DNA from 4 places in the Sporosarcina sp. P25 genome. Region 4 is predicted to be linked to each of the others. Evidence: riboswitches for the same ligand, from Rfam matches in the RefSeq annotation. Region 4 holds a riboswitch; each other region holds the start of a gene.

Region 1 (7,876 bases), on a different contig from region 4:
ATCATCTCCGGCTTTTTACTTGGCGCTAAGAAAGAAGGCGCTACAGGCAAAACAGCTGCTTCATTAGAAGTATGTAATCCAGTCGTTCGCCGTGTACTGGCAGATTCCGTGCCTAACTGTATAGAAATGGCGTACGAGTTGTCAATTTACCAAAACAAACATCACTATTATCAAGTACCTCAATTAAATGATCAGGATATGAATATGTTGCTTAATTCATTTGCACCTTCACAAGGTCAACCCGGTATGCCGAACAACCTTCAATAAGTTAATGTTTCAAGCAGATGGAGTTCTTCTTCATCTGCTTTTTTGCTTTTACACTCCCTATATTTGTATACTATGTAGAAGAATACAAATGAAGGAGTGTCTATATGAAAGTTGCGATCTTTGATTTTGATGGTACGTTGTACACTAAAGAAACCTTTAAATTACTCATGGAGCAATTAAAGAATCATCCTACGCACAAGAAGTATTACCGAAACTTTTTTCGATCGATATTACCGCTTTATGTTCGCTATAAACTAAAAATACTACCTGAGTCTATTATGAAAGAACGCTCTATGTTCCTTTATCTACAAGCATTGGATTCATTGACGATGGCAGAACTACATGAGTATTTTAAAGGTATGCATAACGTGATGTTGCCTGACTTCAATGAACAAGTCATTAACCGACTAGTAGAACATCAAAAAGAGGGATACCATATCTTACTAGTTTCTGGAGCTTATACTCCTTTTTTAAAAGCAGTCACAAGTCACTTGACATTTGATCGAATTATCGGCACAGACATCCCTTCAAATGGAGAACAATTAGCGATGGATCAGCCTTTCCTACATATTCAAGGTACACGTAAAAACGAACAAATTTATCAAGCACTACTTGGAGAAATTGTCGATTGGGATAATAGCTTTGCTTATGGTGACAGCATTTCCGACCTTCCAGTCTTAGAGCAAGTTGGGTACCCTGTAGCAGTTCGTCCAGATAAAAAACTTACTGCAGTGGCCAAACAAAGAAATTGGGAAATATTATAAAAAACGCGAAGAGCTCTGATTATGTCAGGGCTCTTCACGTCAAGTCGATTTTAATGTATTGATATACAAACTGCCATCTGACTGAATTTCTGCGTAGAGAACATGCTCTGGTTTGGAAATCCCTTGTTTTTTTAGTTGCTCAGTTAACCAAGTATCAGTCAATTGAAGTTCTCTCATATTTTTCTCTTCTACTTTCCCGTTAGTAATAATTTCGGTCGGAATATATTTTGGCTGTGGTGCTGGGGCTTTGATATCTTTCTTTGTCGCATATTTCTCACTTGCATTCAACATGACACTTAAATTACCATTCGTTTCGAATATCGCGTAATTGACGTCTTTCATAGAAAATACCGACTGCTCTCGTAGCATCATATTTATATCATTGAAACTCAAACGTAATTTACGCATGGAACCTTCTAGGATTTTTCCGTTCTGAATGACAATCATCGGTTTATCATCGAGTAATACACGAAGTTTAATGGATTTGAATGATAAAAAGTTAGCAAGAATTGTTAATACTGCCCATAAGACCATTCCATATAAACCATTCAAGAATGGCGTTTCAGACTCTCCCGCCAAATTGGCCGCAATCGAACCGATTGTTATACCTGTCACATAATGAAAGAAAGTCAATTGTGACACTTGTTTCTTCCCCATAAAACGCGCCAAAATCAACAGCACAACAAATGAGATCACCGTTCGTAAAGTCATTTCCCAAAAAGCCAATTGCCAAAATTCATCTATGTTCACTGCATACACCTCCGGTAATCGGAGTATGTGCAAACTATAGAAATTTATACACTAATTCTTTTAATTCCAGTTATAAGGAGTTTTCTGGTAGACATAGTAATTGAGCCAATTCGAGAACAATAAATGCGTATGGGATCGCCAAGTATTCATAGGTTCTTTGGACGGATCGTCGTTCGGATAATAATTTACAGGAACATCAATGTCAGCACCTTTTTCTATATCGCGAGCGTATTCATCCCCTAATGTGTGTGCATCGTACTCTAAGTGTCCAGTTACCATAATATGTTTTGCATCATTTGAGATCACAATGAATGCGCCGGCATCTTCAGAAGCAGAAAGCAGGGTCAAATCAGGATGATTCTTTATTTCTTCTAATGAAACTCCCGTATGGCGTGAGTGTGGGGCAACATATACATCATTAAACCCTCTTGCCAAGTTCACTGTTGGATCGGTAATATCATGTGAAAATACTCCAAAACACTTTTTCGGCAACTCGAATTTGTCAATTCCGTAGTGATGATATAGAGCCGCTTGTGCCCCCCAACAAATATGAAGAACAGATGTGACGTTCGTTTTTGTCCATTCCATAATTTCTTCTAGCTCCTTCCAATAGACTACATCTTCAAATTGTAGAAGTTCGATTGGAGCACCTGTGATAATCATACCGTCAAAACGACGATTTTTGACATATTCAAAAGTAGTATAGAACGTTTCTAAATGATTCTGACTGACGTTTTTCGAAACATAGGTAGCTGTATTGAGAAATGTGACATTCACTTGTAAAGGTGTATTACCAAGCAATCGCAGCAATTGAAGCTCTGTCTTTTCTTTTTCAGGCATCAAGTTCAAAATTAAAATATTGATCGGGCGGATATCCTGTGTTGTCGCACGTTCTTCATCCATAATAAAGATTTTTTCTTCTTTCAGTAATTCACCTGCTGGTAGATGTTTTGGTATATTAATCGGCATTCTATTTCCCCCTTGACGTTCAGTTATTCTATTTCTATACAAAAAAGCCCTCATTTCTCTTAGATAAGAAAATGAGGGTTGACCATTCACCGTTCTTATCTCTCAAGACAACAATCTTGTTGGAGGTAGCACCTTCCTGTATATACAGAGGTTGCTGAAGCTTCATCAGGCCAAATCCCTCAGCTTCTCTTGATAAGAAATATTTAATTACTGCCTATTATAGCATTAATAAATTAATTGTATAGCGGAATTGTCAAATTGTTCTGCGCATTTAAGTTTTGTAAATTGTAGATAGTATATTTTTGTGTATAATAGAAACTACCAACTACATTTCTTCGAGGAGGAGCTCATGAAGTCTTTAGGTATTGTTCGTAAAGTTGATCATCTCGGCAGAATTGTCATTCCAAAAGAACTTCGAAATTCTTTGTCGATCGATAAGGGCGATCCGATCGAAATTTTCGTAGAAGATGATAGAATCATTTTGAGAAAATTTCAGGCCAACAGAGCGTGTTTTATCACGGGTGATGTGATGGATGAAAACAAACTATTGTCAAACGGTCTATACATCAGTCCACAAGGCGCTAAAATTCTTATAGAGCAACTGAAAGAGTTCACGTAATACAAGAAATAAGATCTTATTGTGGCATCTTTTCTAATATAAAAAGGACCGAAAACAACTTTTATAGTTGCCTTCAGTCCTTTTGTTTAATTGTCTCAATATCTCTTCATGTAGTCCGATTACATTACGTTAAGCTATTAATAAACTCTTCGATTTCTTCTTTCGTTTTACGATTTTTACTGACGAAACGACCTGTTTCTGTTCCTTCACTGAATGCCACGAAGCTAGGAATACCGAATATATCCAACTGACTGCAAAGATCTATAAAATCATCACGATCAATCGAGACAAATTCATACTCCGCAAATTCTGTTTCTAATGTTGGCAAGAATGGTTCAATCACTCTGCAATCTGGACACCAGTCTGCAGTGAATAAGAAAATCACTCTTTCTTCTTGTTTAAGTTGCTCGAATTGCTCTAGTGATTCTAGTTTTTTCAATTCCCAACACTCCTCTAAATGAATAGTATAAGCCCATTATAACACTCTTACCTGCACTTCTTCCCTTCAAACGACTTACGTTATTTACTTCCACTTAGTTAAATTAAAGATGTTTTTTTACAAATAACCTCTCAGACACGAACGTTCACAAATAATTCAATAACTACGTTCGCATTTAACAGTTTTTCATTTTTTCCGGAAAAGCAATTGACAATAGTTTTTGACGTGTTATGATTAGTTCTAAATTAATAGTTGTTAAACAATTTTGACGAAGAGATACCTTCCTAAAAAGAATTTTCTAGAGAGCTGATGCAGTGGTGTAAGTCAGCAAATTCCGAGGTTGGAGGCACTTCCGAATTGATTGGCTGAACATCTTAGTAGGCTAATCCGTCACATGCACGTTACGCATGCTGAATGAAGGCTGCATCTGCAGCAAAACAAGGGTGGTACCGCGTTAGTTTATCGAGCTTTTCGCCCCTTACTTATACGTAAGGGATGGAAGGCTTTTTTATTTTACCTATAAGGGGGGTAGCGTACAACTTACATATACGATCAATCACACATAGTTTTCCAACAAAAATTCTACTACAAACAATCAAAGGAGAGAATGAATATCATGGCTTTTAAAATACTTATTAGTGACCCACTTAGCGAGGACGGAATTTTCCCACTACGACAAGCAGAAGGTTTTGAAATTGTAATGGAGACTGACCTAACACCAGATCAGCTGAAAGAACGTATCAAAGATTTCGATGCATTACTAGTTCGTAGTCAGACAACTGTTACAAAAGAATTGTTGGAAGCAGCTGATCAATTAAAAATCATCGGTCGTGCAGGTGTAGGTGTCGATAATATTGATTTGGACGCGGCTACAGAAAAAGGAATTATCGTTGTGAATGCTCCGGATGGCAACACAAACTCTGCAGCTGAGCACACAGTCGCCATGATGATGTCTATGGCGCGCAAAATCCCTCAAGCCTTCAACTCGTTAAAAAACAATAAATGGGATAGAAAATCATTCCTTGGTGTGGAATTGAAAGACAAAACTTTGGGGATCATCGGGCTTGGTCGCATCGGTGCTGAAGTGGCAAGACGTGCAAGAGGACAACGTATGAATGTAGTCGCATATGATCCGTTTTTAACAGAAGATGTTGCCAAAAAATTAGGCATAGAAATTGGGACAGTAGATGAAGTGCTAGACGTAGCTGACTTCATTACAGTTCATACACCTTTACTAAAAGAAACTCGTAGAATGATCAACAAAGAAGCATTCGAGAAAATGAAAGACGGCGTACAAATTATCAACTGTGCACGCGGTGGAATCATTGACGAAGATGCTTTATACGATGCAATCGTTGCTGGTAAAGTGGCGGGTGCGGCATTGGACGTATTCGAAGAAGAGCCATTCCTAGACCATAAATTGTTGACATTACCTGAAGTAATAGCAACTCCTCACTTGGGCGCAAGTACATTCGAAGCACAAGAATCAGTAGCAGTTGACGTAAGCCGTGACGTAGTGAACTTCTTGACAATTGGATCTGTTCGTAACCCAGTGAACTTGCCATCTGTTTCTCGTGATGTATTGGCGAAAATCGAGCCATTCTTCGATCTTACAGAAAAACTAGGTATGTTCTTATCCCAAATTCAAAACTCGGTTATCCATGAAATCAACATTCAATATGCTGGCGAATTGGCAAACTACGATGTGCGTGCGTTAACGCGTAACACCGTCAAAGGCCTTTTGAAGCGGAATCTTGGGGAAACTGTCAATGATGTGAACGCGAAGTTATTGGCTGATCGTTACGGCATCAAAGTGAACGAGCAAAAAACAACTACTGGTAAAGGCTTCTTGAACTTGATCACAGTAGAAATCGTGACTGAAAAAGGTATTCGCAAAGTAGCGGGTACACTTCTAAATGGCCTTGGAGCGCGCATTGTAAAAGTGGACGATTATGTAGTAGATGTAATTCCAAGCGGTCACTTACTATTTATCCGACACATGGATCAGCCAGGGGCAATCGGTCGTGTAGGTACACTTCTAGCAGAAGAGAATATCAATATTGCAGCGATGCAGGTTGGACGTTCCACTGAAGGCGGCTATGCTATCATGATGTTAGCTGTTGACAACCACGTCGAATCGACTTCTATCAAGCATATTAAAGAAGTCCAAAATATTAATGATGCAAAAGCAATTGATTTATAAGAATATAAAAAATCCAGCTCATAGTAGCTGGATTTTTTATGTGTGATTGACAAAGAAATCAAATCCCATAGCTGTAAGAATTCCGAACACTAAACACCATAGCGCAATACTGACCGCCGACCAAATTGCCGTATTCATTTTCTTCGCCCCTAATACGAGACCAATAAAAGCCGCGATATGTGTTCCGATCAATATAGGACCCGCAAGTGCTAAAACCGGTAATCCATATTTGTTCATAATTTGTTCTGCACGTTGTTGACGTTTTGACTCACTTTTACCTTTACCCTTCTTCTGTTTTCTACGTGCCATCCATTCTTTAATATGTTGGAAACCAACAATTAATAGAAGAACTGTTGCCATATTACCCGCAAATGAAAGAACTATTACCCATATAGGTGATAGACCTCGAATAATACCTAACGGAACGACAATCATAATTTCAATCCACGGTATAGCCGCCCCTAAAAACACCAATATGTATTCCAGCATTAAATCCCTCCTTGCTTTACAATCAATGAAAAATAAGTAGAAAAGAATCACAACCGATGAGAGAATCTCATCGGTTGTCTAATGCGGCAAGTATAGGAAAAAGACCATGTAAGTTATCGATTTCATACGTAGGTTTCACTTCATCATTCGGTAGTTTATTTTCTCGATTAATCCATACATTACGCATACCGACACGACTTGAACCTAAAATGTCTGTCATCAAGTTATCACCAATCATCAACGCTTCTTCTGCTTGGATACCACTTAATGCCAGAACATGCTTGAATATAGATGCATCAGGTTTCCCTTTACCAAATGCACCAGAAACGATAATATGATCAAAGTAACCAGGTATTTCAGGCGAGATCGTTAGCTTAATCTGTTGTAAACTTGGTGAACCGTTTGTTAGAAGAATTAACTGGTAATTACCTTTCAATTTATCCAATACTTCAAACGTCTCTTCATATATATATGGGTTATTCTTGCGCTCTTTTGGAAATACATCAGCTAATTCCCTACCAAATGGTTCATCATCAATCCCCAGTTTCTTCAACCCTTTAACCCATGCTTCCTTTTGATAACTCGGAATAATCTCTTTCATTTTCTGAAATTCTTCTCCCTCATCGTCAAAAACACCCCATAACCCTTCAAAAGGATTAATTCCGATATTTTGAGTATGTGGAAATATTTCATATGTAGCATACAAATCTCTTGCTTCTTGGCGCACCGCATGCTCAAGTTCTACTGGATTGACCCCTGTTTTCTTTGTCGCGTACTCACATGTTTTTTGAAAAGCCATGGAAATACTCTTGGCATCCCATATCAATGTATCATCCAGATCAAAAATCAATGTTTTAATCATCGTGACATCCCCTTTGCAATTGTAATAATTCTGTTATATCCCACTCTTATTATACACATTACTTACGTGATTTGTTAGTACGTTCCCTAAACCGCAGCCCATACACAGATTTTTTACGCTAATATGCATATATTTTAGAGAGTAAGGGAACCTATTGAATAGGAGGTGAGCTGGAATTGGTACAACATTATTTTATCGGCATCTCTATTGCTCATCCTGTCGATGACATAGCCCAGCAATTTCGCACAGAATATCAATTGAATGAGAAATACAAAGTAATTCCACACAATAAGGATTTGCATTTGACCATGCGCTATATAGGAGAGCTTGATGACGCCAAACTTCCCTGGCTGAAATCTTCTCTTCAGAAAATCGCTAAATCGCATACAGAATTCACGGTGTACGTAAAAGGCTTATCATTTTTCGGATCTTCAAGCGGACCGCGTGTTGTTTTTCTAGCAGTTCAAGGTTCCGAAGCTTTATATGAACTACAAAAGCAAATCGCTAGACGTAC
Region 2 (7,876 bases), on a different contig from region 4:
ACGATCAAACATATCCATCAAGGCTTTGGTGCGATTTTACTGGAGGATATTGGATCCCCGCATTGCTTTGAAATTGAAGAGCGTTTAAAAAAAGAATTGCCGATTCCTGTTATGCATGATGATCAGCATGGCACAGCAGTCGTAGCATTAGCAGCAGCGCTCACAGCATGCAAACATGTTGGAGTGGACCTGGCCGATGCTTCAGTCGGACAAATTGGTTTAGGCGCAGCAGGTCTAGCAATCAGCCGCATGTTTATGGCATATGGTGTAGCAGAAATGAAAGGAACAGATCCTAATCCCCGTGCCAAAGAGATGTTAGCGAAGTACGGTGGTACCGTCGTTGAAACAATGGAAGAAATCATGGAGACATGCGATGTAGTCATTGCGACAACTGGTGTTGCAAATCTCATTAAGCCAGAAATGATTCGTACAGGTCAAATCATCTTGGCTTTATCTAATCCGAACGCAGAAATCACTCCAGAAATTGCATTGGAAGCAGGCGCAGCTTATGCGGCTGATGGTCGTCTAGTCAATAATGTTCTTGGATTCCCAGGCATCTTCCGTGGTGCACTTAATGCAAATGCGAAAGCTATCACGTATCCAATGCTTATCGCTGCAGCCTTGGCCATTGTAGATAGCACAAAGCGTGACGATTTAGTACCGCATCCATTAGATCCTAACGTTCACATTAATGTAGCGTTGGCAGTTGAAAAAGTAGTGTATGAAGAACAGGATCAAGAAATTTAAAGCGATGACCTATTAACAATATATCGTTAATAGGTTTTTTGCTGTAGAATAATTTTTTCTTTATGAAGCATCCTACGTAAAAAGAGAAAGTAGGATGATTATGATAGAAGAAAAATATCCAATGTATATATCACTTAATCACAAATTAGTACTTGCAGATCCTCACTCTTCGACATGGGAATATAAAGTAGAGGTTACAAAAGAAGTTTATCCTGTTTTCGAAAAACTATTTGCTCAGATGGAACAACTAGAATGGCAAAATTTCCTTCGATCGCATTTACCTTATGCTCAATATCATTATGACCCAGACAATGACAAATTGGATTTACGATTGAAGAAGGTCTTTGCACTGATTCATGAATTTACCGATGATGAATCCAAACGTTTTATCGAGCAACTACCGCTATTTCGTTGATTCCTCGCTCATCTTTCCGCTACACTAGAGGAAAGGACGTGATCCGTATTGCTGAAATTTGAAGATTTACAAGGGGCCCATGTGGAATTGACTTTTGGACCCAATTTACATCAAATTGAATCTCGCCATGTGCTCGTTATTATTAAGCACGACAATCGCTGGTTATTGACCAAACATAGAATACGCGGCATTGAATTTCCTGGTGGAAAAGCGGAATTAGGAGAGACAATTGAACAAGCTGCTATTCGGGAAACGATGGAAGAAACAGGCGTCACTGTAGAAAATATACATTCATTTGCTGAGTACGTAGTCTTTACTGATCCGCCTTTTTGCAAAGCCGTTTTCACAGGAGATATAACACATGTGGAAAAAGACTTTACGTTAATGGAAACAGAAGGCGTAGTTTGGATGACCGACGCTGAACTAGATGCTTGTACTGAACTCAGCTTTCATATGAAAGATCGCGGAATGGGTGAGCTTAGGAAGTGGGTGGAAGCGAATGATAGAACTAACTGATGGTAAAATCATACGGAGAAAAGATTATCCCTCCCCAAACCCCCATGTCAGATTGGAAGAAATCACCTATAGTTCTGATAGCTTGCTTGTAAAAGGACTTCTGGCAACACCGAAAGCAAAAGGACGGTATGATGGATTGCTTTATTTACGTGGCGGTATCCAACATGTAGGGATGGTGAGGCCAGCGCGTATTGCACAATTTGCGTCGCATGGTCTTGTGGTATTCGCTCCTTATTATCGCGGCAATCGTGGTGGTGAAGGAAAGGATGAATTTGCGGGGGAGGATCGCAATGATGCCGTGACAGGCGTGGAAGTGCTGAAACAGCAAAGTGCAGTCAATTCAGATCGCATTCATTTATTCTCTTTTTCAAGAGGCGGGATCATGGCCTTATGGACAGCCATTATGCGCGAAGATTTAACTTCTATGGTAACATGGGCAGGAGTTTCAGATGTGATCTTCACATACAAAGAGCGACAGGATATGCGACGTATGATGAAGCGTGTCATCGGTGGCACGCCGAATAGTCAACCAGATGCGTATCGTGAAAGAACAGCGCTATTCCAGATAGAGAATATTGATATTCCGGCATTGATTATCCACGGAACTCTTGATACGAATGTATCGTTTGATCAGGCTTTATTGCTGGAGAATGCATTGCGTGATGCGAATAAAGAGTTTGAAACTTGGTATTTAGAAGGCTTTACGCATTATATTCCTCCTGAAATGAATCGACAACTTGTGAAAAAAGCAGTGGATTGGATGAAGCGACAATGATGTGCATCCGCCACCGCTTAAGTGATTACAATGTAGACGTAAAAAGGCTGACCAGAGGGGTCAGCCTTTTCGTATGCCATTATTTACTGACGGGTGGTCCGCCTTTGATTGCGATGTCTTCTGAAACGTGAGAAAACTTCTTGAAGTTCTCACGGAAAGCATCAGCCAAACGGTTTGCTTCTTTATCGTATTCGTTTGGATCTTCCCAAGCGTAACGAGGGTGTAGAACATTACTTGGTACACCTTCGATTTCAAGAGGCATTTCCAATCCGAAGATTTCGTTCTTCTTTGTTTCTACATTGTCCAACTTCCCGGCGATTGCAGCGCGCACCATTGTACGTGTATAGCCTAAGTTCATACGTGAACCTACACCGTAGATCCCACCAGTCCATCCTGTATTCACAAGGAATACTTTTGAACCGTGCTCATCGATTTTCTTTCCAAGCATCTCTGCATATGTAGCTGCAGGAAGTGGTAGGAATGGTGAACCGAAGCAAGTAGAGAATGTTGGTTCAGGAGCAGTAATTCCACGCTCAGTTCCAGCAAGTTTGGAAGTGAAACCGCTCAAGAAGTGGTACATTGCCTGTTCTTTTGAAAGAATCGAGATTGGAGGCAATACACCAGAAGCATCAGCTGTAAGGAAGATAATGTTCTTCGGATGACCAGCAACTGACGGTGTCACGATATTATCAATGTTTTCGATTGGATATGCAGCACGTGTGTTTTCTGTTAATGATTTATCATCATAATCAGCAATGCGTGTCTCTTCATCCAGTACTACGTTTTCTAAAACAGCGCCAAAACGGATTGCTCCGAAGATTTCAGGTTCTTTTTCAGCAGAAAGATTGATACATTTTGCGTAACATCCGCCTTCAATATTAAATACGCCATTATCAGACCATCCGTGTTCATCATCACCAATAAGTTTACGGTTAGCATCTGCTGAAAGTGTCGTTTTACCTGTTCCAGAAAGACCGAAGAATAAAGCAACATCGCCTTCTTCTCCAACGTTTGCCGAACAGTGCATGGATAGGATATCTTGCTCAGGAAGTAAGAAGTTCATAACAGAGAAAATAGACTTTTTCATTTCTCCAGCGTACTCTGTTCCACCGATTAAGACAATTCGCTTTTCCAGCGATACAATGATGAACGTTTCAGAGTTCGTGCCATCCACTTTTGGATCCGCTTTAAATGAAGGGGCAGCCAAAATGGTGAATTGCGATTCATGTGCTTTCAATTCTTCTTTGGTTGGACGGATGAATAGTTGGTGAACGAACAGATTTTGCCAAGCTAATTCGTTAATTACTTGGATAGACAATTGAGAGTCTTTATCTGCCCCTGCAAACCCTTTAAATACAAAGAGTTCATCTTTTTTCTTCAAATGATCGATGACTTTCGTGTATAATGAATCAAAGATCTCCTCTGAAATCGGACTGTTCGTGCTACCCCAATCTACTTTATCCTTAGACACTGCATCTTCAACGATGAATTTGTCCTTAGGTGAGCGTCCTGTATATTTACCTGTACGTGCAGTGATCGCACCGTCGGCAGAAAGTTTAGCTTCGCCTCTTGCTACTGCTTTTTCCGTTAATTCCGCCACAGACGCTTGGATCGTCACGTTGCTTCCACTAAGAAGACTTTTTAAACTATCATCAATTTTTGCAGATATCATGTTTACATACCGTCCTTTGCGTAGTCGATTTATTTTTATCTTGATGAGAATATCCTAATTCGTAAATAGTATAACACATTAAGAATATTAATCTATACTAATGGAAAACTCAAGTGATTTAGGAGAAATAATTTGACAAAATCCAAACTTTTTAATACGATGTGACATGAACGGATACTCTTATCCCGAGTTGGTGGAGGGTACAGGCCCTGTGAAACCCGGCAACCTGCAATAGACGCAAGTCTAACGCGAAGGTGCCAAACCTGAAGCAAGGTTTAATTCCTTGGACGATAAGAGTGAAAGGTGCTGCGCGTGAAATTTTGCCTTTTACTCATGGATTGAATATGAGTGGAGGGCTTTTTATATTGTCTAGCCCTGAATCCTTATGGTATATGCTTGACGTCTAGGCGTGGAACTTTACCAGGGACTTATGAGAGTACCGTATCATGATGCTTAATATAGGGGGAAACAACATGACAAACCGTCGACTGTTTACATCAGAATCAGTTACAGAAGGCCATCCTGACAAGATGTGCGACCAAATTTCAGACGCAATTTTAGATGCAATCCTAACGGAAGATCCAAATGCGCGTGTGGCATGTGAAACGAGTATCACAACAGGACTCGTATTAGTAATGGGAGAAATTACTACGACAACGTATGTGGATATTCCAAAAGTTGTTCGTGATACTGTTAAGGAAATCGGGTATGTTCGTGCGAAATACGGTTTCGATTACGAAACGTCCGCTGTACTTACTTCCATTGATGAGCAGTCACCTGAAATCGCTGCAAGTGTCAACGTGGCACTCGAAGCACGCGAAGGCTCTATGTCAGATGAAGAATTGGATGCAATCGGTGCAGGAGACCAAGGTCTAATGTTTGGATATGCATGTAATGAAACGCCTGAGTTAATGCCTCTACCCATCAGCCTTTCTCATAAATTGGCACATCGCTTGGCACAAGCGCGTAAAGAAGAACTTATATCTTATTTACGTCCTGACGGAAAAACACAAGTGACGGTAGAATACGATCAAGATAATAATCCTGTGCGAATCGACACAATCGTTATTTCTACACAACATCATCCTGAAGCGACACTCGAGCAAATTGAGAAGGATATAAAGAACGTTGTGATTGATGCAGTCGTTCCAAAAAACTTATTGGACGAGCATACTAAATACTTCATTAATCCTACTGGCAGCTTTGTTGTGGGTGGACCTCAAGGAGACTCCGGTCTGACTGGACGTAAAATCATCGTCGATACGTATGGTGGATATGCCCGTCATGGTGGCGGTGCATTCTCAGGGAAGGATGCTACGAAAGTGGACCGTTCTGCTTCTTACGCAGCACGTTATGTTGCAAAGAATATCGTTGCAGCTGGACTGGCTGAGCACTGTGAAGTTCAGTTGGCGTACGCTATTGGAGTAGCGAGCCCGGTTTCTATCTCGATCAATACATTTGATACCGGTACACTATCCGAAACTCAATTAGTAGAGTTCGTACGTGAATTATTTGACCTTCGACCGGCAGGCATTATTAAAATGCTCGACCTACGTCGTCCTATCTACAAACAAACAGCAGCGTACGGTCACTTTGGCCGCACTGACATCGAATTGCCATGGGAGCAGACGGATAAAGTGGAAGCGTTGAAAGAACTTGCAAGTAAAGTACGTGTGAAGCAATAATGGAGTGCAGAAAGAGGAAATTATTTCTTCTTTCTGCATTTTTTATTTATTTGACGGCGTAAAATGAAAAGGAATTACTTCATAGTCAGCCTTTTCATAAGCTACTTGCAATCCGTGATCCTCAATATCTTTTTTCAAGACAGTCTTTTGCTTTACTTCAACGTCAAATGAATAACTAAAAGGATAATTTTCCACTTTAACAGTGTGCTGATCTGCAAAGTATATCCCAATTCGTCCTACCGGTAATGTATGGAAAATGCTTGTAGAAGGAATGCCGTCGCGAAAGAATACATGTTCATTCGCTTTGTCGATACCTGGATCATTCACACAACAATATAAGGAAAAGTTATCTCCAAGCTGAAGCAAAGCAAAATGCTTTTCAAATAAATCCTTATCAAAACCCTCGATTTCTTTACACAATCGTTCACGACGATTCTGTTCACCCTTGATAAATAGCTTAGCCTCTTTTTCGTTGTTACTCTGTATAAACTGTTCATAATGAAGACTACAAAGCATTGCTGCATATTGGTCCATCTGTTCTACATCATCAATTCCTTGGCGATAAAGTACTGTTTTAGGGAGCAGGGGGAAGTCAGTGAATTGAAAAGGTGCCGACTTCGCATCATTCCAAAAAGGCTGTTTATCAAAAGGAGCCCAGCCGATGTCGTGGTTACTAATGGCAGTCAATACGGAATGACGCCATTGATCATCAGGAAACATATCCTTCTTCCAGTGTTTCATTAATTCACCGGCGAGGTGTCCATGATGATGTTGCTGCACAAAGCTGAATGTTTTCTCGTGTTCACGTACAATCATCTTGCTCATCCTTTCTTTTCAGGGGGAACGCTATCATTTTTTATGATTTCTTCTTTAATTTCTTCTTTTACCTTTTCAATTTTCTTCATTTCTTCCTGATACATTTCTTCTGCTTCTGTTGTACCGAGAATCAGGGGTTCTTCATTGAAATCAATGCGTTTGCCATACCGAAGAAGTTCATAAATAATCATACCGTTATTCGGTTTGCCATTTACGGTTTTCATTGGAATGGAGTCAAATAAAACGAAATAGAAGGCGTAGAATATAAAACGGCTCCAAAATGTTTTGGAGTCTTCAAAAAATCCATTCGCTATCAGCGCATTAATTGTGACTGCCACGACCACGTTAATCAAAATCGGCCCAGCATATATACATATATATGCGAAATTACTTTTTCTTTTTACTGAATCAAAAGTAAACCAGCTGTTTACATGATAATATTTTCGTATATCTAAAACACCGAATTTAAAAAGTCTAGGTCCAGAACCAATAGTTAGTCTGGCATTTTTCACGCCGAAGAGACCACTAATTATAAAATAGCCAGCTTCCCTTATAAACGTAACGACAGGTAAAATGATAAAACTTGAAATGACTAAGCTAAGGAGATCCGCTAAACCGAACATATCTGTCGACTCCTTCTATAAGTTCTTCCTATAATGATTCAATAGCTCTAACAGTAAAATACCCATTTTCCCCGAAATCAATCGTTTTGGTATTACAGTGTTATAAACATACTTTAAGAAGTCATGTTTAATTTACGTAAGAGCGGGAAATTATAAAGTATTAATCGAATACATGTAGTATTTGGAGGAGGAATAGGATATGGCGAAAATAGCGGTAGAAGTACCATTTGATGACATTAAACAAGCATTAGAGGAAAAAGGACATGAAGTGAAGATGTTTGCAAGTGATGAACATCTAAGCGGCTATGATATAGGCGTAGTACGTGCTTTAAGCGATGTCAACATCGACCAATTCGAATTCCCCGTGATCAGCATTGAAGGCAACTCCGTACAAGATATCGTAGAAGATGTCGAAAAAAGATTACATCGTTAATAATTGAATTAAGTTCTACCTAGTACGAGACTAGGACAAAATAAAAAAATGCATGAAGGATCATTTTTCTCCTTCATGCATTTTTCTTTTTGACTACGTATTTATAAACGTAACTTTTGAGAAACAGGAGCGCAGGGGAGTGGACTATTTTCCAGTTATGTTAGTATGTTTTATTTTCGCAAAGTACATAATGA
Region 3 (7,876 bases), on a different contig from region 4:
AAATCAATTTTATCAGCAACGGATAATATGCGCCCCTCCAATGATTCATCCTTACCTTCTTTCAATCGTTCCAAATAGATAGCTTGAAACTCAGTAGGGAATTCTTTTTCTATAAACTTTCTGGTCATTTCCTCTTCCACTTCACCGAATAGCTTCTTCAATTCTTTCGAAGCGTATTTTACAGGTGTCTTAATATCCCCTGTGAATAGTTCTGCATAATCATGATTTAATGCTTTTTCATATAGGCTTTTCCAATCCACATTCTGTCCAGATTCCTCTTCGACAGTCCCAAGAAACTGGGCAATTTTTGTCACTTTAAATGAATGACTAGCGACGGAATGCTCCTGAAATTTGAACTTTCCAGGACAACGAATAATTTGTTCTAAATCAGATAGGCTTTTAAAGTATTGGTGTACCCCCAACAATATTCATCCCCTTTGTTTAGTATTTACAGTTTTAAAACCTGTTCATTCGTTTTTAAGAAGTCATCCCTACATACAGCTTTGTACTATATACGTGCCCTCATGTAGACATAATTATACGAGTAGGGGAGGACTCTACTAAGCAAAAAAGATATTCAATAACTATTACTATAATAACTCACTTGGTGGCTGAAGGGGAACTAGATTTCGAGTGATAATGTTTAGCCTCTTTATAATGTGGAAAAGTATGTACAGAACATCATATAAGGAGTGGTAAGCATTATGGCTAAAATTGCAACAGTACTTGGAGATATGTTTGAGGACTCGGAATACATGAAACCGGCTACTGCTTATAAAGAAGCTGGACATGAAGTAGAAGTGATCGGTGCGGAAGCAGGAACAGACGTAACGGGTATGAAAGAAAATACAAAAGTGAAAATTGATAAAGCAATTGCTGATGCTAAATCGTCAGATTACGACGCATTGTTTATTCCGGGCGGATTCTCACCGGATATTTTACGTGCTGATGATCGTTTCGTAAAATTTGTTAAAGAATTTATGGATGCAAAAAAACCTGTTTTCGCAATTTGTCATGGGCCACAATTGCTCATTACAGCAAAAGCGCTTGAAGGGCGCGATGCAACAGGATACACATCCATTCGTGTAGATATGGAATATGCGGGTGCAAAATACGCTGACAAAGAAGTCGTAGTCTGTCAGAACCAACTCGTAACAAGCCGTACACCTGATGATATTCCAGCATTTAATCGCGAATCACTAAAACTGCTAGAAAAATAAAAAATATTCTGATCGTCAAGGTGTAAAAGCCTTGACGTTTTTTTTGTGACTTCAGCACATTATACCATCGCTTACAACATACGATAACAGTACTTATTAACATTCGTTGAAAAAGATTCTCAATTGCACTTGAAAAACGTTCTCAATGAGAGTATGCTAAAAGCAACGAATAAAGCGCGGAGACGATCGCGTCTTACAAATGAAAGGTCGGGATCTAACATGTATAAGATTGTTGCGTTGGCGGTATTAGCGGGGATTGTATTAGGTGCAGCAGCTGGATTTTCCTTTGGAAGTAAAGAGCTGGTAGGTATGTTCGCCGGAATGGCCGCGCTCACGTTTATTGCGGCACCGGCAGCGGTCGTCTATGCAAGTGAAAAGAAAAAATGGCATCAAGCTCACTAATACAAAAAAGCATCCAAATTATTGGATGCTTTTTGTATGGATGTAATCGGCTATTTCCAAGTGCTTTATCATGAAATTCTACATCTTAATATGCAGACCATCCGTTGTCAGCTTCCATAATGATACCGTTAACATAGGAAGATTCGTCTGATGCAAGGAATAGCGCAATGTTTGCAATCTCTTCTTTTGTTCCGGGGCGGCTCATCATGTTTACGCCCCTTAGCGCTTGCTTCATTCCGAACTCATCCGGTTGTGACAAGCTGTTTGTAATATTAGTTGGTATGTGTGCTGGGGCAATCGCGTTACAACGGATATTTAATGGACCGTATTGAGAAGCAACGTTTTTCGTCATCCCTGCCACTGCGTGTTTTGATGCCGTATAAGCAAAGCCACCTCGACCACCTGTCACCGCTGAGATAGAAGCCATGTTGACGATAACACCTGCTTTTTTCTCTTCAAAGATAGACAATGCTTTACGGGTTGCGCGCATCACACCTGTTGTGTTGATTGCCAATACTCTTTCCCATACTTCATCCGTTACTGTAGCTGCAGAATACATATTGTCCATAATACCGGCATTATTCACTAGAATATCAAGTGTACCGAATTGCTCAGCTGCTGTATCTATCATTTTTTGTACGTCTTCTTCAACTGTTACATTGGTTTTGACTGCTAATGCTTCACCACCAGCACTTTTAATCGTCTGGACAGTTTCTTCTGCACCTTCAATATTCATATCTGCAATAATAAGCTTTGCACCTTCACGGGCATACAATTCAGCAATTTCCCGTCCAATCCCAGATCCTGCGCCAGTTATTACTGCTACTTTATTTTCCAAACGTTTCAAACTTATCGCCTCCAATTATATTAGTACGATTTGATTATATTATATACTTTCATGCCAAATTATTGAAAAAGTAGTTTCTGTACTTTGGCTGCAAAAAAACAACCCGTACTATCATAGTTAAAATGATTGTTCGAGTTGCACGGGTTACTATTATTGAACTTTTACGCCTTCTACTACTTCTTTTGCAGCATAAAGGGCTTGTTTTACATCAGCAATCAAATCTTCTACATCTTCTACGCCCACCGAGAAACGGAGCAAACGGTCGTCTACTCCACGGCGATTACGTTCTTCTAATGGAATATCCATATGCGTCTGTGTAGTCGGATACGTGATGAAGCTTTCGACACCACCTAAACTTTCCGCGAATGAAATTAAGTTCATATTTTCAAGGAATGGCCCCACCCACTCACTATTCTGTACTCGGAATGACAACATACCACCGATTCCAGCATAAAGCACGTCAACAATGAGAGGTTCTTGTTCTAAATAAGATACCATCTCTTTGGCATTTGCATCATGCTGTTTCATGCGTAAATGCAAAGTCTTTAGACCGCGTACTACAAGCCATGAATCAAGAGGGGACAATGTAGCTCCAATCGCATTATGGTTAGTAAATAGACGTTCGCATAAATCCTTACCTTTTGCAACGACTAGACCTGCAAGTACATCATTATGTCCACCTATATATTTCGTCGCGCTATGAATGACGATATCTGCACCTTCTTCAATTGGTCGCTGGAAATAGGGTGTTAAAAACGTATTGTCGACAATGAGTAATAAACCATGCTTTTTCGCCAATTCTGCATACGTACCAATAGCGATGTTTTGCATTAATGGATTTGTAGGCGTTTCCAAGAAAATCGCTTTTGTACGATCAGTAATCGCTTGCTCGACTTCCAAAACATCATCGAACGATAGGTAACGCGTTTTAATATTGTACGTCTCTTCATACTGGTTAAATAGACGATAGGTGCCGCCATATAGATCTTCAGGCGCCAATAGTTCCGAACCTGTTTTAAATAAAGATAAAATGAGTTGAATAGCTGCCATTCCAGAACTGCAGGCAAATCCTTGATCGCCTGATTCCAAGTTTGCGATTCCATCTTCTAGGACAGAACGCGTAGGATTTTTTGTTCGTGTGTAATCGTATCCCGTGGATTTACCTAGACCTTCATGGTGGTAGGCTGTAGACAAGTAAATCGGCGTATTGACTGCTCCGGTTTTTACATCACTGTGGTTTCCAAGTTGTACTAATCTAGTTTCTAATCCGTTGTTTGTCATGAATATCCATCCCCCCAACAAAATAAAAAAGAACCTCTTCTTTTCGAATAGGCCCTCGAACATACAAGTGTATACAGTATTCTCATCTTCAAGGTGGTATCACCCTTGGAATTAGCACCGTGCCTGGGGCTGGTTGCTGAGACATCGCTGGGCCTATCCCTCCGTCTCTCTCGATGAGAATATTCATAATATAGGCAAAACTGTTGACGGATTTATTCTATCATGCAGATATACTAGATGCAAGTTTCCTTTTACCGTCAGTTGATGATTATTTGTTTCAGTAAAAGATTTGCTATACTATAAATAATATTCATGACGGGAAGGAGATTTTCATTTTGGCTTGGGGTTATGTCGCGCTAGCGGCTGTTATAGAAATCTTCTGGGTAGTCGGTCTCCGTTACTCTGAAACTGTAATTCAATGGACCGGTACTGTTGTGGCAATTGTATTCAGTTTTTATTTCATTATTAAAGCATGTGAAAAATTACCTTCAGGCACAGTATACGCAGTTTTTACCGGATCAGGTGCCGCTGCAATCCTTTTGGTGGATATCTTCGTCTTTCAAGCAGGCTTCACATGGGTTACGCTGACCTTCATCGGATTAATCGTCATCGGGGTAGTCGGTATCAAACTGACAACAGATGAAAAAGCAGATACAGAAGGAGGTGGCTGACAATGGCTTGGATGTACTTAGCTTTAGCCAGTCTCGGTGAAATTTTTGGTGTAGTGAGTATTAATTATTATTTACAGAAGCGTTCAATTAAAAGGTTATTACTTATTGTGGGGATATTTGGTTTTGGTTTTGTTTTCCTGTCTCTTGCTATGCGCGAGATTCAGATGAGTACAGCCTATGCGGTATGGACAGGACTAGGTGCAGCGGGAGCCGTATTGATGGGGATTTTGCTATTCAAAGAATCCGCTAGCATCAAACGTCTCTTCTTTTTATCGCTCATTATTCTAGGTGCTGTTGGCTTGAAAATATTCGGTTAAAGGGGAGTGGACACACTGGTTTATTGGACGCGATTTGATTTCGGCGGATGGTCTGTGACATTAGCTTCTACAGAAAAAGGACTTTGCTACATGGGACTAGCTGAAGATAGTTTGGAGCATATGAAGGATTGGTTAAAGCGATTTGGTATTGAAGGTTTACAGGAAGATGAAAGAAAACTTGAAGTCTATAAAAGTCAGATCAAAGAGTATTTATCAGGAAGAGCTTATGATTTTCCAATGTTGTCCCTTGATTTAAAGGGAACACCGTTTCAATTGCAAGTGTGGGAAGCGCTACAACGAATACCGTATGGGGAAATTACAACTTATTCAGAGATTGCGGAACAGATGGGGAAGGTATCTTCTGTTCGTGCAGTAGCATCCGCAATAGGCAAGAATCCCGTATTGATCATAGTGCCTTGTCATCGTGTTATTGCAAAAAGTGGACGATTATCCGGCTATCGAGATGGTGAAGAGCATAAACGGAGCTTGCTACAACTGGAGAAATCCAGCCGGATAAGTGAGAGAAAGGAGTGAACGACATGAAATATAAGCAAATTAAACCGAAGAAAATATATGAAGAAGTAGCGGAAAGTTTATTTGGCTCCATTCAGTCTGGGGAGTTGAAACCAGGTGATAAATTGGATTCTGTGCAGCAACTGGCTGAAAATTTTACGGTCGGTAGGTCGACCATTCGGGAAGCTTTAACAACTTTACGTGCTAGAGGGCTTATCGAGATGAGACAGGGAGAAGGTACATATGTCAAGGAATTCTCATCCGTCGATATGATCTTCCCGTTACAGAGTGCCTTGCTTATGAATCAACAGGATATTCAACATTTATTAGCGGTGAGAAAAATAGTTGAGACTGGAGCTGCAGCGAATGCAGCAGAATCCCGTACAGCAGATGACATGAAAAAGATGGAAACGGCACTCGATGAAATGAAAAAGCATGCCGGAGATATTTTGCTAGGTGAAAAAGCGGATTTAGACTTCCATTTTGCAATCGCAGAAGCAACGAAAAATCCTTTATTGGTAAATTTGCTTAGTCAAGTTGCAGGGCTAATGAGCGAATCGATGAGAGAGACGCGTCGCATTTTCCTCTATACAGATACAGCGACAGTAGAACGCTTGCATGATGAACACGAAGCCATATTTTTGGCAATTAAATCACAGCAACCAGATCATGCAGCAAGTACTATGCAAGCTCATCTTCTGAATGTGGAATCTGTTTTAATCAACCATTGGCAGTCGGTAAAGGAATAAAAAAATCACTCATTATATGTTGAGTGATTTTTTTTATTGAAATAGATGAATGTTCTGTTAATGGGAAGATAAATGTAGTATGCTATGTAAAATGTTAGTCATCTGATGACCTGTCGACTATATAAAACATTATGGTGAAGGAGTGAAGTGAAATGAAAGTAAGCTTATTCATAACATGTCTTGTGGATATGTTTTATGCAGATGCCGGTAAAGACATGCTAGAAATATTGGAAAGGCAAGGCTGTGAATTATCATTTCCAAAAGGCCAAGTATGCTGCGGACAGCCTGCTTACAACAGCGGTTATGTAGAAAATTCAAAATCAGCAATGAAGAATATGATTAAGACTTTTGAAAATGCGGAGTATGTTGTCACTCCTTCAGGATCTTGTGCCACCATGTTTAAATTATATCCTAATGTATTCAAAGATGATCCCAAATGGTTAGCAAGAGCACAGGAGCTGGCGGATAAAACGTATGAATTCACACAGTTTCTCGTGAATGTATTGCAAGTGGAAAATGTAGGAGCAAAATTGGTAGGAAAAGCGACTTATCATCCGTCTTGCCATATGACGAGATTACTAGGCGCTAGTGAAGAACCGAGGAAGCTATTGAATCAAGTGGAAGGACTCGAAATGATCCCTTTACCGAATGCTCATAATTGCTGCGGATTTGGTGGAACATTCTCCGTTAAGATGGGGGATATCTCTGAACAGATGGTAGATGAAAAGGTTAATAGTGCCATAGTGACTGAAGCAGATTATTTAATTGGGGCGGACTGTGGTTGCTTGATGAATATTGGGGGGCGTGCAGAACGTATGGGCAAGAAGATCCGAGTTATGCACATTGCACAAGTATTGAATAGTCACGAATAAACCAAAAAAGTGGGGTGATAGCAATGGCAATGAAGTTCAGTAAGAAAAACTTTACAGATCGAACAAAGGATAATATTTCGGACGATTTCATGAGACAGGCAGTGGCGAGTGCACAAGAACGCTTGCACGGAAGAAGACTAGATGCTGCAGAAGAGTTAGGCAGTTGGGAAGAATGGCGTTCACATGGAGAAGAAATTCGTCAGCATGTACTTGAAAACTTGGACTATTATTTACATCAGCTAAGTGAAAATGTAGCAAAACGTGGCGGTCATGTATTTTTTGCAAAGACTGCTGAAGAAGCGAGTGATTATGTTCGGGAAGTCATCAAGAAAAAAGATGGCAAAAAAGTCGTCAAGTCAAAATCGATGGTAACAGAAGAGATCAATTTGAACAGTGTTTTGGAAGAAGCTGGATGTGAAGTCATAGAGACAGACTTAGGCGAGTATATACTTCAAGTAGATGATCATGAACCCCCCTCGCATATAATAGCGCCAGCTCTTCATAAAAACAGAGAACAAATCCGCGAAGTGTTTGCGGAAAAACTGGATTATCATAAGACATCTAAACCGGAAGAATTAGCTTTACATGCACGAGAAAAACTGCGTCAAGAATTTTTAGATGCAGATATCGGTATTACAGGATGCAACTTTGCGATAGCTGAAACAGGCTCGATTAGTCTGGTAACGAATGAAGGGAATGCACGACTAGTCACTGCATTGCCGAAAACCCAAATTACAGTGATGGGGATGGAGCGGGTAGTACCCTCTTTTGAAGAGTTCGAAGTACTAGTCAGTCTATTGACGCGAAGTGCCGTGGGGCAAAAACTTACCAGTTATGTAACTGCATTAACAGGTCCGCGCGAAGAAAGAGACGTAGATGGTCCTGAAGAATTCCATTTAGTCATCGTCGACAACGGGCGTTCTAAAATTTTAGGGACAGAATTCCAGTCTGTGTTGCAATGTATCCGATGTGCCGCGTGTGTCAACGTATGTCCTGTTTATCGT
Region 4 (7,876 bases):
TCCGCCACCATCCAACCCGTCAGTTCTTGTTTGAAGAATTTTTCAAATGACATGTTGATCATCACCCCCGTCGGACAGTTGCTGTTTCAACTGGTTCGCCTCATCCCGCAAAGTTGCCGCTTCTTCAAATCGTTCATTTTCTACAGCTTGCTGCATTTTCGTACGGATATCTTCTAGTTTTTTCTTTAAAGCAAAACGCTCATTAAGGGAAACCGGAATTTTTCCGCGGTGTTGGGTATGCCCATTATGCAATTTAGCAAACAACCTTGGTAGCTGTCCGCTGAATGCCACGTAACATGTAGCACAACCAAACTTTCCGATGTCAAGGAAACGATGGAAGGTCAAATCACAATTCGGACATTTCGGACCATCCGGTAATCTCTCATCGGCTTTTTGTTCTGAGAATAATTCTGATCCGCCCAACCAGTGTGCTAAAAATTGTTGAATTGATAACGGTTCCTGATCCGGACTGAATGAAAATGTTTGCGAGTAAAATGCACATTTATCACATAAATGGCGCTCAGTTTTATCATTTAAGGTCTCTTGTTTAAACACTACAGTAGCTGGTCGTTCTTTACAGTTTTCACAAAGCATTGAGATTCACCTCATTCTATCTCTTCATAAATTAATGTAACTAACATGGCGCGAAGAATACGCGAACGTAACGCATCCCGCTCAGGTAACATATAACGCAAAGTAGCACGGCCCACCGCAGCAAGCATCAACTTAGCTTCACGTTCTGTAATGACTTCTTCTTCAATTAAACGGATGATGACATCTTCCGCCATAGTAGAAGACGCTTCACTCTCTAAAATCTCCAACGCTTGTTCAAGTAAATCCTTTCGGGAGTTGGTACGTACCCTGTAAATCCGGATATAGCCCCCGCCCCCTCGCTTAGACTCTACGGCGTAGCCTCTTTCGACTGTAAACCGGGTTTTGATTACGTAATTGATTTGTGATGGTACGCATTGGAATTTCTCGGCAATCTCATTTCTTTTGATTTCAATAGAAGCGCTATCTTCCTCTTCTATAATCGACTTCAAATATCCTTCTATAATGTCAGAAATATTACGCATCTCGTCACCTCATTTCGCTCGATCTTCTAGTTGACTTTGACTATCTTTGACTTGATTGTATCGCAGAAATTAGGTGGGATGCAATTCATTTGTTTATATGTATACCTTATTACGTCGAAAGAAAACCTATTGCTAGGTTGCCACATTTAGCTAATGATTATTCAATTAGTCTTGAGACAAAAACATGGCGGATAGGTTAGCACCGTTGTCCAACGTTCCAGACGGGTACTTTCTACTTATGGTGAACTACTGTAATCTTTCTATAGTGTATTCTAAACGAATAGTAAAAGACTGAAGAACAGATCCTTATAGTGGATTGTCTTCAGTCACAAAGTATACAAATAATTTTATTCATTTTATTTAAATAGTGATGGGTTCTTTGTTCAAAGGTTCCAAGTCAACTTCGAAGCCCATATCTTCAAGCATTTTTTGATCTTGATCGTTTTCTTGGCCAGCTGTTGTGAGGTAATCGCCGATAAAGATAGAGTTCGCAGCGTATAGGCCTAGTGGTTGTAGGCTTCTTAGATTAACTTCACGTCCACCTGAGATGCGGATTTCTTTGCTAGGATTAATGTAGCGGAACAGACACAGGACTTTTAAGCAGTAACGTGGCTCCAGTTCTGATGTCCCTTCTAATGGAGTTCCATCCACTGCATGCAGGAAGTTTACAGGTATTGAGTCTGCATCCAGTTCGTTTAGGCTACGCGCCATGGAGATGATATCTTGCTTTGTTTCACGCATGCCGACGATGACACCTGAACATGGAGATATGCCTGCTTCTTTGGCAAGTCCTACAGTATTTACCCGATCATCGTATGTATGCGATGTAGTAATACTTTCGTGATGCTCTGCAGAAGTGTTCAAGTTGTGGTTGTAGCGATCGACTCCCGCCTCTTTCAAACGAGTCGCTTGTCCTGGTTTCAAAATACCTAGACAAGCACATACCGTCATGCCTTTGTGTTTCTCTTTAATCTGTTTAACAGACTCAATGACAATGTCCAGTTCACTGTCACGCGGTCCCCGTCCACTTGCTACAATGCAATAGGTGCCCGCTTTATTAGCAGCAGCACGTTCTGCACCTTCTAGTATTTCTTCCGATTTCATCATCGCATACTTTTCGACAGGTGCTTTTGAAATGATGGATTGTGCGCAATACCCACAGTTTTCTGGACATAATCCTGATTTCGTATTGATGATCATATTTAACTTCACTTTATTTCCAAAATAATGCGATCGAATTGAATACGTTGCGTGCAGTAATAATAGTAAATCTTCATCTGGGCTATTTAATATTGCGAGTGATTCCTCATCAGTTAATACATAACCTTCAAGTACTTGTGTAGCCAATCTTTGGTAGTTCATTATAACGTACGCCTCACTTTCAAGTGTTTTGACATTCTAAACGCGAATACGCCTGACAATACAGCAAGAATTAAATCTTTCGGCAGTGGAGGCATCATCCATAGCCAAGCAATCTTATAGGTAAACACGTCGGGTGCAGCAGCCCACATCTTGTACGCAAAATACATCCAACTTGTGCCTAGTATATAGTTGATTGCTGTAGCGACCAATGCTGCGGTAATAAAAGCAGACATGGTGTGTTTTCGCTCTACAATCTTTCCCGCTACATAAGCGATCAGAATAAATGTGAGAATAAAGCCAAACGTCGGACTCAAGATCTGACCGAAGCCTCCAGAAAATTTAGCGAAGACCGGCGCGCCCGCTAGCCCTATTAACATATAAACCGTCATCGATAACGCACCTAGACGACTGCCAAGTAATAGTCCTGATAAGATTGCGAAAAATGTTTGCAATGTGATGGGTACTCCACCAACTACTAAAAACGGCACGAAGGATGTAATATTCGCTCCAATCATCATTAACGCTGCGAACATCCCACTGTAGACAATAGTTAATGCGCTAAATCTACTTACCGGTCGTCTCTCTGTTGCTATTGTCATTACGACACCTCTTTTTATATTAGTTACCTCACAAATAATATCGGTTAACTCATTTATTGTCAACATAATTTATTATTTAGTTAACCAATAAAAGTAGACAAAAAAAGACTGCAGCATCACGCTGACAGTCTACTTCTTCTCATCAATCTGTTCTTCTTTTTCTTTTCGAAACAAAACACTTGAGATTAATCCACTAAATATAGCAGCCGCTATCGTAATGTACACACGCATATCATAAGCAACTTCCTCGTAACTGTTGCCTATCATAATCCAAGCAAGTGTACCTACAAGAACAGCGATTGGAAATGAGTATTTAAAGAATCGCATAATTCCTCACCTTTTTGAGTTGATTCTTGTATTTTATCATATATGCCACAATTTCTCTATGCTCTAACTCCGCACTTTGAACTTCACCAAACGTTCACTTGACGGTATCCAACAAAGCCGCTATGATATGGTTAGAATAATCGAAATAATTGAATAAGAAACATATCTTATCAAGAGAAGCCGAGGGACTGGCCCGTCGACGCTTCAGCAACCAGCCATTTTGGCAAGGTGCTACTTCCAGCAGTCTGTCAAATCGACACACTGAAAAGATGAGAGGGAACTAGTCATTGAGATTACAAAGCCTTCTAATATACTTGAAGGCTTTTTTTGATTAAAAAAAGCAAAGGGAGATGGAATTATGTCATTGCTCGAGAAACTACAAACAAATGTCCTAACGGCAGATGGTGCAATGGGGACGATTTTATATTCTTACGGAATTGATTACTGTTATGAAGAACTAAACATAGAAAAGCCTGAAATTATAGAGCAAATTCACCAAGATTACATCACAGCCGGTGCAGATATTATCCAGACAAACACCTACAGTGCGAACGCAAACAAATTAGCTCGCTACGGTCTAGAAAGTCATGTTACAGAATTCAATAAGGCAGCTATGAAAATTGCAAAACGTGCAGCGGCACCTGGCGGGCAATTTGTGCTTGGAACAATAGGCGGCTTGCGGGGGATACGTAAAAGCGATGCTACATTGGATGAAATAGAAAAAGTCGTACTAGAACAAGCCAATGCATTATTGGCAGGTGATCCTGATGGTCTTCTATTAGAGACGTATTATGACTTTGAAGAGTTATCATCCGTAGTTACAACATTAAAGAAAATCACGGATGTCCCATTGATTGCACAAGTTTCTATGCATGATCCCGGCGTATTGCAGAACGGACTTTCATTAAACGCCGCACTTCATCAGCTCGAGTCTCTTGGAGCAGATATCGTAGGAGTCAATTGTCGATTAGGTCCTTACCACACGATTCAAGCATTCGATAATGTGACATTACCGGAAAAAGCATTTTTATCCGCATATCCAAACGCCAGTCTATTAGATGTTGAGGATGGCCGTATTGTCTATGAATCAGAAGCAGAATACTTTGGACGCGCTGCCGTATTACTTCGTGATCAAGGCGTTCGGCTGATTGGTGGATGTTGCGGGACAACACCTAAGCATATTAAAGCTGCGAAAACACAGTTAGCGCGACTGACACCTATCACAGAAAAGGTTGTACAACCGGCAAAACCTATCGTGATTCATGAAGCGGGTCCTGCAAAACATCAACCTCTTCATGAAAAAGCGAAAACAGAGCGTACAGTAATTGTAGAACTAGATACACCACGCCACTTGGAAACGGACGATTATATCAAAGGTGCAAATATGTTATATGACGCTGGAGTTGACGCTATAACAATGGCAGATAATTCACTTGCTTCCCCTCGCATCAGCAACATGGCGATGGGCTCGATCGTTAAGATGCAACATAATATCCGCCCGCTTGTACATTTAACGTGTCGGGATCACAATCTTATCGGCTTACAATCACATTTGATGGGGCTTGATGCATTAGGTATTCACGATATCCTAGCTGTAACAGGCGATCCGACAAAAGTTGGGGACTTCCCCGGTGCTACAAGTGTCTACGATGTATCCAGCATGGAGTTATTGCAATTGATTAAGAAATTGAATGAAGGGATTTCATTCTCTGGTAAGCCGTTGCGCAAGAAAGCCAGCTTCTCCATTTCAGCAGCTTTCAATCCGAACGTACGTGTAATCGATCGTGCTGTACAACGGCTTGAGAAGAAAATTGAAGCGGGTGCGGACTATTTCATCACTCAGCCAGTTTATACGAAAGAAAAGATTATCGATGTATATGAAGCAACAAAACACTTGGATACACCGATCTTCATCGGTATCATGCCATTGACGAATATACGAAATGCAGAGTTCCTGCATCACGAGGTACCGGGCATCAAGCTTTCAGAAGATGTGTTGGAAAGAATGCGTGAATGCGGAGAGGATCGCGAAAGATCAACTGAAACAGGTCTTGAAATCGCAAAAGAATTGATAGATACAGCGGCACAATATTTTAATGGGCTGTATCTCATCACACCATTCCTGCGCTACGATATGACATTAGAGTTGTATGAGTATATTAAGAAAATAGACCAGCAGAAGGAGAGGGAATTAACACATGCAGAGACATCCTATTGAAGAACAACTAGATAAACGAATCCTGATCATTGATGGTGCGATGGGGACGATGCTGCAAGCGGAAGATTTCTCGACGGAAGACTTCGGCGGAGAAGAATACGATGGATGTAATGAATACATGAGTGTGTTACGCCCTGACGTCTTGGAGAAAATTCACGATGAATATTTAGAAGCCGGTGCTGATATCATTTGTACGAATACATTTGGCGGCACTCCCCTAGTACTAAATGAATTTTCACTTGGTCATCGTGCAGATGAAATTAATGCAAAGTCTGTAGAGATAGCGAAAAAAAGTGCGGCGAAGTTTTCTACTCCAGAATGGCCACGTTTTGTCGCAGGTGCGATCGGACCTACGACAAAAACGCTTTCGGTCACGGGCGGTATTACGTTCGATGAACTATCCAATGATTTTTATGTACAGGCTAAAGCGCTTATAGAAGCAGGCAGTGATTTGATACTGATGGAAACGAGTCAGGATATGCTGAATGTGAAAGCTGGAACAATTGGTATTAAAAAGGCATTTGAAGAGCTTGGACGCGAAATTCCTATCATGATTTCAGGTACGATCGAACCGATGGGTACAACACTTGCTGGACAAAGTATTGAAGCATTCTATATTTCCATTGAACACGTCCATCCACTTTCGGTGGGTTTAAACTGTGCGACAGGTCCAGAATTCATGACGGACCATTTGCGTTCATTATCGGACTTAGCGACAAGCTACGTAACCTGCTATCCAAATGCGGGATTGCCAGATGAGGAAGGACATTATCATGAATCTCCTGAATCACTATCGAAAAAACTGGAAGGCTTCGCTGAAAAAGGTTGGTTGAACATGGTGGGCGGCTGCTGCGGTACAACGCCTGATCATATTCGTGCAATACGTGAGGTAGTTAAAGATAAGGCTCCACGCAAGATGCCCGAAAACCCTCATGGTCATGCTATTTCAGGGATCGAACCTTTGCTTTACGACGATACATTGCGTCCATTATTAATTGGTGAACGTACAAACGTTATCGGTTCACGTAAATTCAAACAACTAATTGTAGAGGAAAAGTTTGAAGAAGCTGCTGAAATCGCACGAGCACAAGTAAAACGTGGTGCTCACGTATTAGATATTTGTCTTGCGAACCCTGACCGTGATGAATTGTACGATATGACTCGTTTCATGAAAGAAGTCGTGAAAAAAGTCAAAGTTCCTCTTGTCATCGACTCTACGGACGAAAACGTTATTGCGGAGGCGCTGAAATTTTCGCAAGGTAAAGCAATCATTAACTCTATTAACTTAGAAGATGGTGAAGAACGCTTTGATGCTGTACTTCCTTTAGTAAAAAAATATGGAGCAGCTGTCGTTGTAGGAACGATTGATGAAATCGGGATGGCAGTTACGAGAGAACGTAAACTAGAAGTCGCCTTGCGTTCTTATGATTTACTCGTCAATAAATGGGAGATCCCACCAGAAGATATCATTTTTGATCCACTTGTCTTCCCTGTTGGTACAGGCGACGCGCAATACATCGGATCAGCGGTGGAGACGATTGAAGGAATTCGATTAATCAAAGAAAAACTACCGCGCACCTTAACGACTCTCGGTGTCAGCAACGTATCTTTCGGGTTACCTCCTGTTGGTCGTGAAGTGTTGAATGCCGTGTATTTGTATCACTGTACACAAGCAGGTCTGGATTATGCGATTGTAAATACAGAGAAACTTGAACGCTTTGCATCGATTCCAGAAGCAGAAATCAAGCTGGCAAACGACTTGCTGTTTACAACAACTGATGAAACATTAGCTGAGTTTACGGATTTCTATCGTGGGAAGAAAAAAGAAAAGTCAGAAGATGACATTCCAAAAACCGTGCCTGATCGTCTTGCATACTATGTAGTGGAAGGTACAAAAGAAGGTTTAATTCCTGACTTGGAAACAGCTTTAAAGACATATGATGAACCACTCGATATCATCAATGGTCCTTTAATGAAAGGAATGGCTGAAGTTGGACGACTATTCAATGATAACCAACTGATCGTAGCTGAAGTTCTTCAAAGTGCTGAAGTCATGAAAGCTTCTGTTTCCTATCTTGAACAATTTATGGATAAGAAAGAAGACGATAGTGGGAAAGGCAAGATTATTCTTGCAACTGTAAAAGGTGACGTACATGATATCGGAAAAAACCTCGTGGAAATCATCTTAAGTAATAACGGATTTAAAGTAATAGACATCGGTATTAAAGTTACTCCAGCTGCATTAATTGAAGTGATTCGTAAAGAAAAACCAGACATCGTAGGACTATCAGGAC

Evidence for each region. Region 4 has a riboswitch for S-adenosylmethionine ahead of CSV70_RS02965 (bifunctional homocysteine S-methyltransferase/methylenetetrahydrofolate reductase). Riboswitches for the same ligand answer to the same signal wherever they lie in the genome.
Region 1: it holds a riboswitch for S-adenosylmethionine, as region 4 does, so the genes downstream of both, metA (homoserine O-acetyltransferase MetA) here and CSV70_RS02965 (bifunctional homocysteine S-methyltransferase/methylenetetrahydrofolate reductase) in region 4, are expected to answer to the same signal.
Region 2: it holds a riboswitch for S-adenosylmethionine, as region 4 does, so the genes downstream of both, metK (methionine adenosyltransferase) here and CSV70_RS02965 (bifunctional homocysteine S-methyltransferase/methylenetetrahydrofolate reductase) in region 4, are expected to answer to the same signal.
Region 3: it holds a riboswitch for S-adenosylmethionine, as region 4 does, so the genes downstream of both, CSV70_RS07935 (methionine biosynthesis PLP-dependent protein) here and CSV70_RS02965 (bifunctional homocysteine S-methyltransferase/methylenetetrahydrofolate reductase) in region 4, are expected to answer to the same signal.

The regions. Positions count from the first base shown of each region.
Region 1 is NZ_PDYV01000010.1:79,963-87,838, reverse strand. Features, by position in the region: gene CSV70_RS10420 (spore coat protein) at 1-267, shown strand, start outside; gene CSV70_RS10415 (HAD family hydrolase) at 372-1,031, shown strand; gene CSV70_RS10410 (YetF domain-containing protein) at 1,071-1,775, opposite strand; gene metA (homoserine O-acetyltransferase MetA) at 1,842-2,750, opposite strand; SAM riboswitch class I at 2,843-2,949, opposite strand; gene CSV70_RS10400 (AbrB/MazE/SpoVT family DNA-binding domain-containing protein) at 3,100-3,369, shown strand; gene CSV70_RS10395 (thioredoxin family protein) at 3,494-3,808, opposite strand; T-box leader at 4,065-4,290, shown strand; gene serA (phosphoglycerate dehydrogenase) at 4,425-6,011, shown strand; gene CSV70_RS10385 (small multi-drug export protein) at 6,048-6,500, opposite strand; gene CSV70_RS10380 (HAD family hydrolase) at 6,568-7,362, opposite strand; gene thpR (RNA 2',3'-cyclic phosphodiesterase) at 7,539-7,876, shown strand, end outside.
Region 2 is NZ_PDYV01000010.1:12,005-19,880, forward strand. Features, by position in the region: gene CSV70_RS10050 (NAD-dependent malic enzyme) at 1-747, shown strand, start outside; gene CSV70_RS10055 (transposase) at 848-1,162, shown strand; gene CSV70_RS10060 (NUDIX hydrolase) at 1,211-1,678, shown strand; gene CSV70_RS10065 (alpha/beta hydrolase family protein) at 1,662-2,453, shown strand; gene pckA (phosphoenolpyruvate carboxykinase (ATP)) at 2,533-4,125, opposite strand; SAM riboswitch class I at 4,303-4,422, shown strand; gene metK (methionine adenosyltransferase) at 4,599-5,810, shown strand; gene CSV70_RS10080 (DUF3891 family protein) at 5,853-6,626, opposite strand; gene CSV70_RS10085 (hypothetical protein) at 6,632-7,249, opposite strand; gene CSV70_RS10090 (YkuS family protein) at 7,449-7,682, shown strand.
Region 3 is NZ_PDYV01000007.1:11,773-19,648, reverse strand. Features, by position in the region: gene CSV70_RS07955 (HD domain-containing protein) at 1-422, opposite strand, end outside; gene CSV70_RS07950 (type 1 glutamine amidotransferase domain-containing protein) at 705-1,220, shown strand; gene CSV70_RS07945 (hypothetical protein) at 1,440-1,622, shown strand; gene CSV70_RS07940 (glucose 1-dehydrogenase) at 1,708-2,469, opposite strand; gene CSV70_RS07935 (methionine biosynthesis PLP-dependent protein) at 2,620-3,750, opposite strand; SAM riboswitch class I at 3,830-3,930, opposite strand; gene CSV70_RS07930 (DMT family transporter) at 4,086-4,421, shown strand; gene CSV70_RS07925 (DMT family transporter) at 4,424-4,738, shown strand; gene CSV70_RS07920 (methylated-DNA--[protein]-cysteine S-methyltransferase) at 4,745-5,272, shown strand; gene CSV70_RS07915 (FadR/GntR family transcriptional regulator) at 5,278-6,000, shown strand; gene CSV70_RS07910 ((Fe-S)-binding protein) at 6,153-6,872, shown strand; gene CSV70_RS07905 (LutB/LldF family L-lactate oxidation iron-sulfur protein) at 6,896-7,876, shown strand, end outside.
Region 4 is NZ_PDYV01000002.1:247,897-255,772, reverse strand. Features, by position in the region: gene mcsB (protein-arginine kinase McsB) at 1-53, opposite strand, end outside; gene CSV70_RS02990 (UvrB/UvrC motif-containing protein) at 43-594, opposite strand; gene CSV70_RS02985 (CtsR family transcriptional regulator) at 606-1,076, opposite strand; gene bioB (biotin synthase BioB) at 1,437-2,438, opposite strand; gene CSV70_RS02975 (biotin transporter BioY) at 2,438-3,037, opposite strand; gene CSV70_RS02970 (hypothetical protein) at 3,167-3,364, opposite strand; SAM riboswitch class I at 3,529-3,640, shown strand; gene CSV70_RS02965 (bifunctional homocysteine S-methyltransferase/methylenetetrahydrofolate reductase) at 3,723-5,582, shown strand; gene metH (methionine synthase) at 5,563-7,876, shown strand, end outside.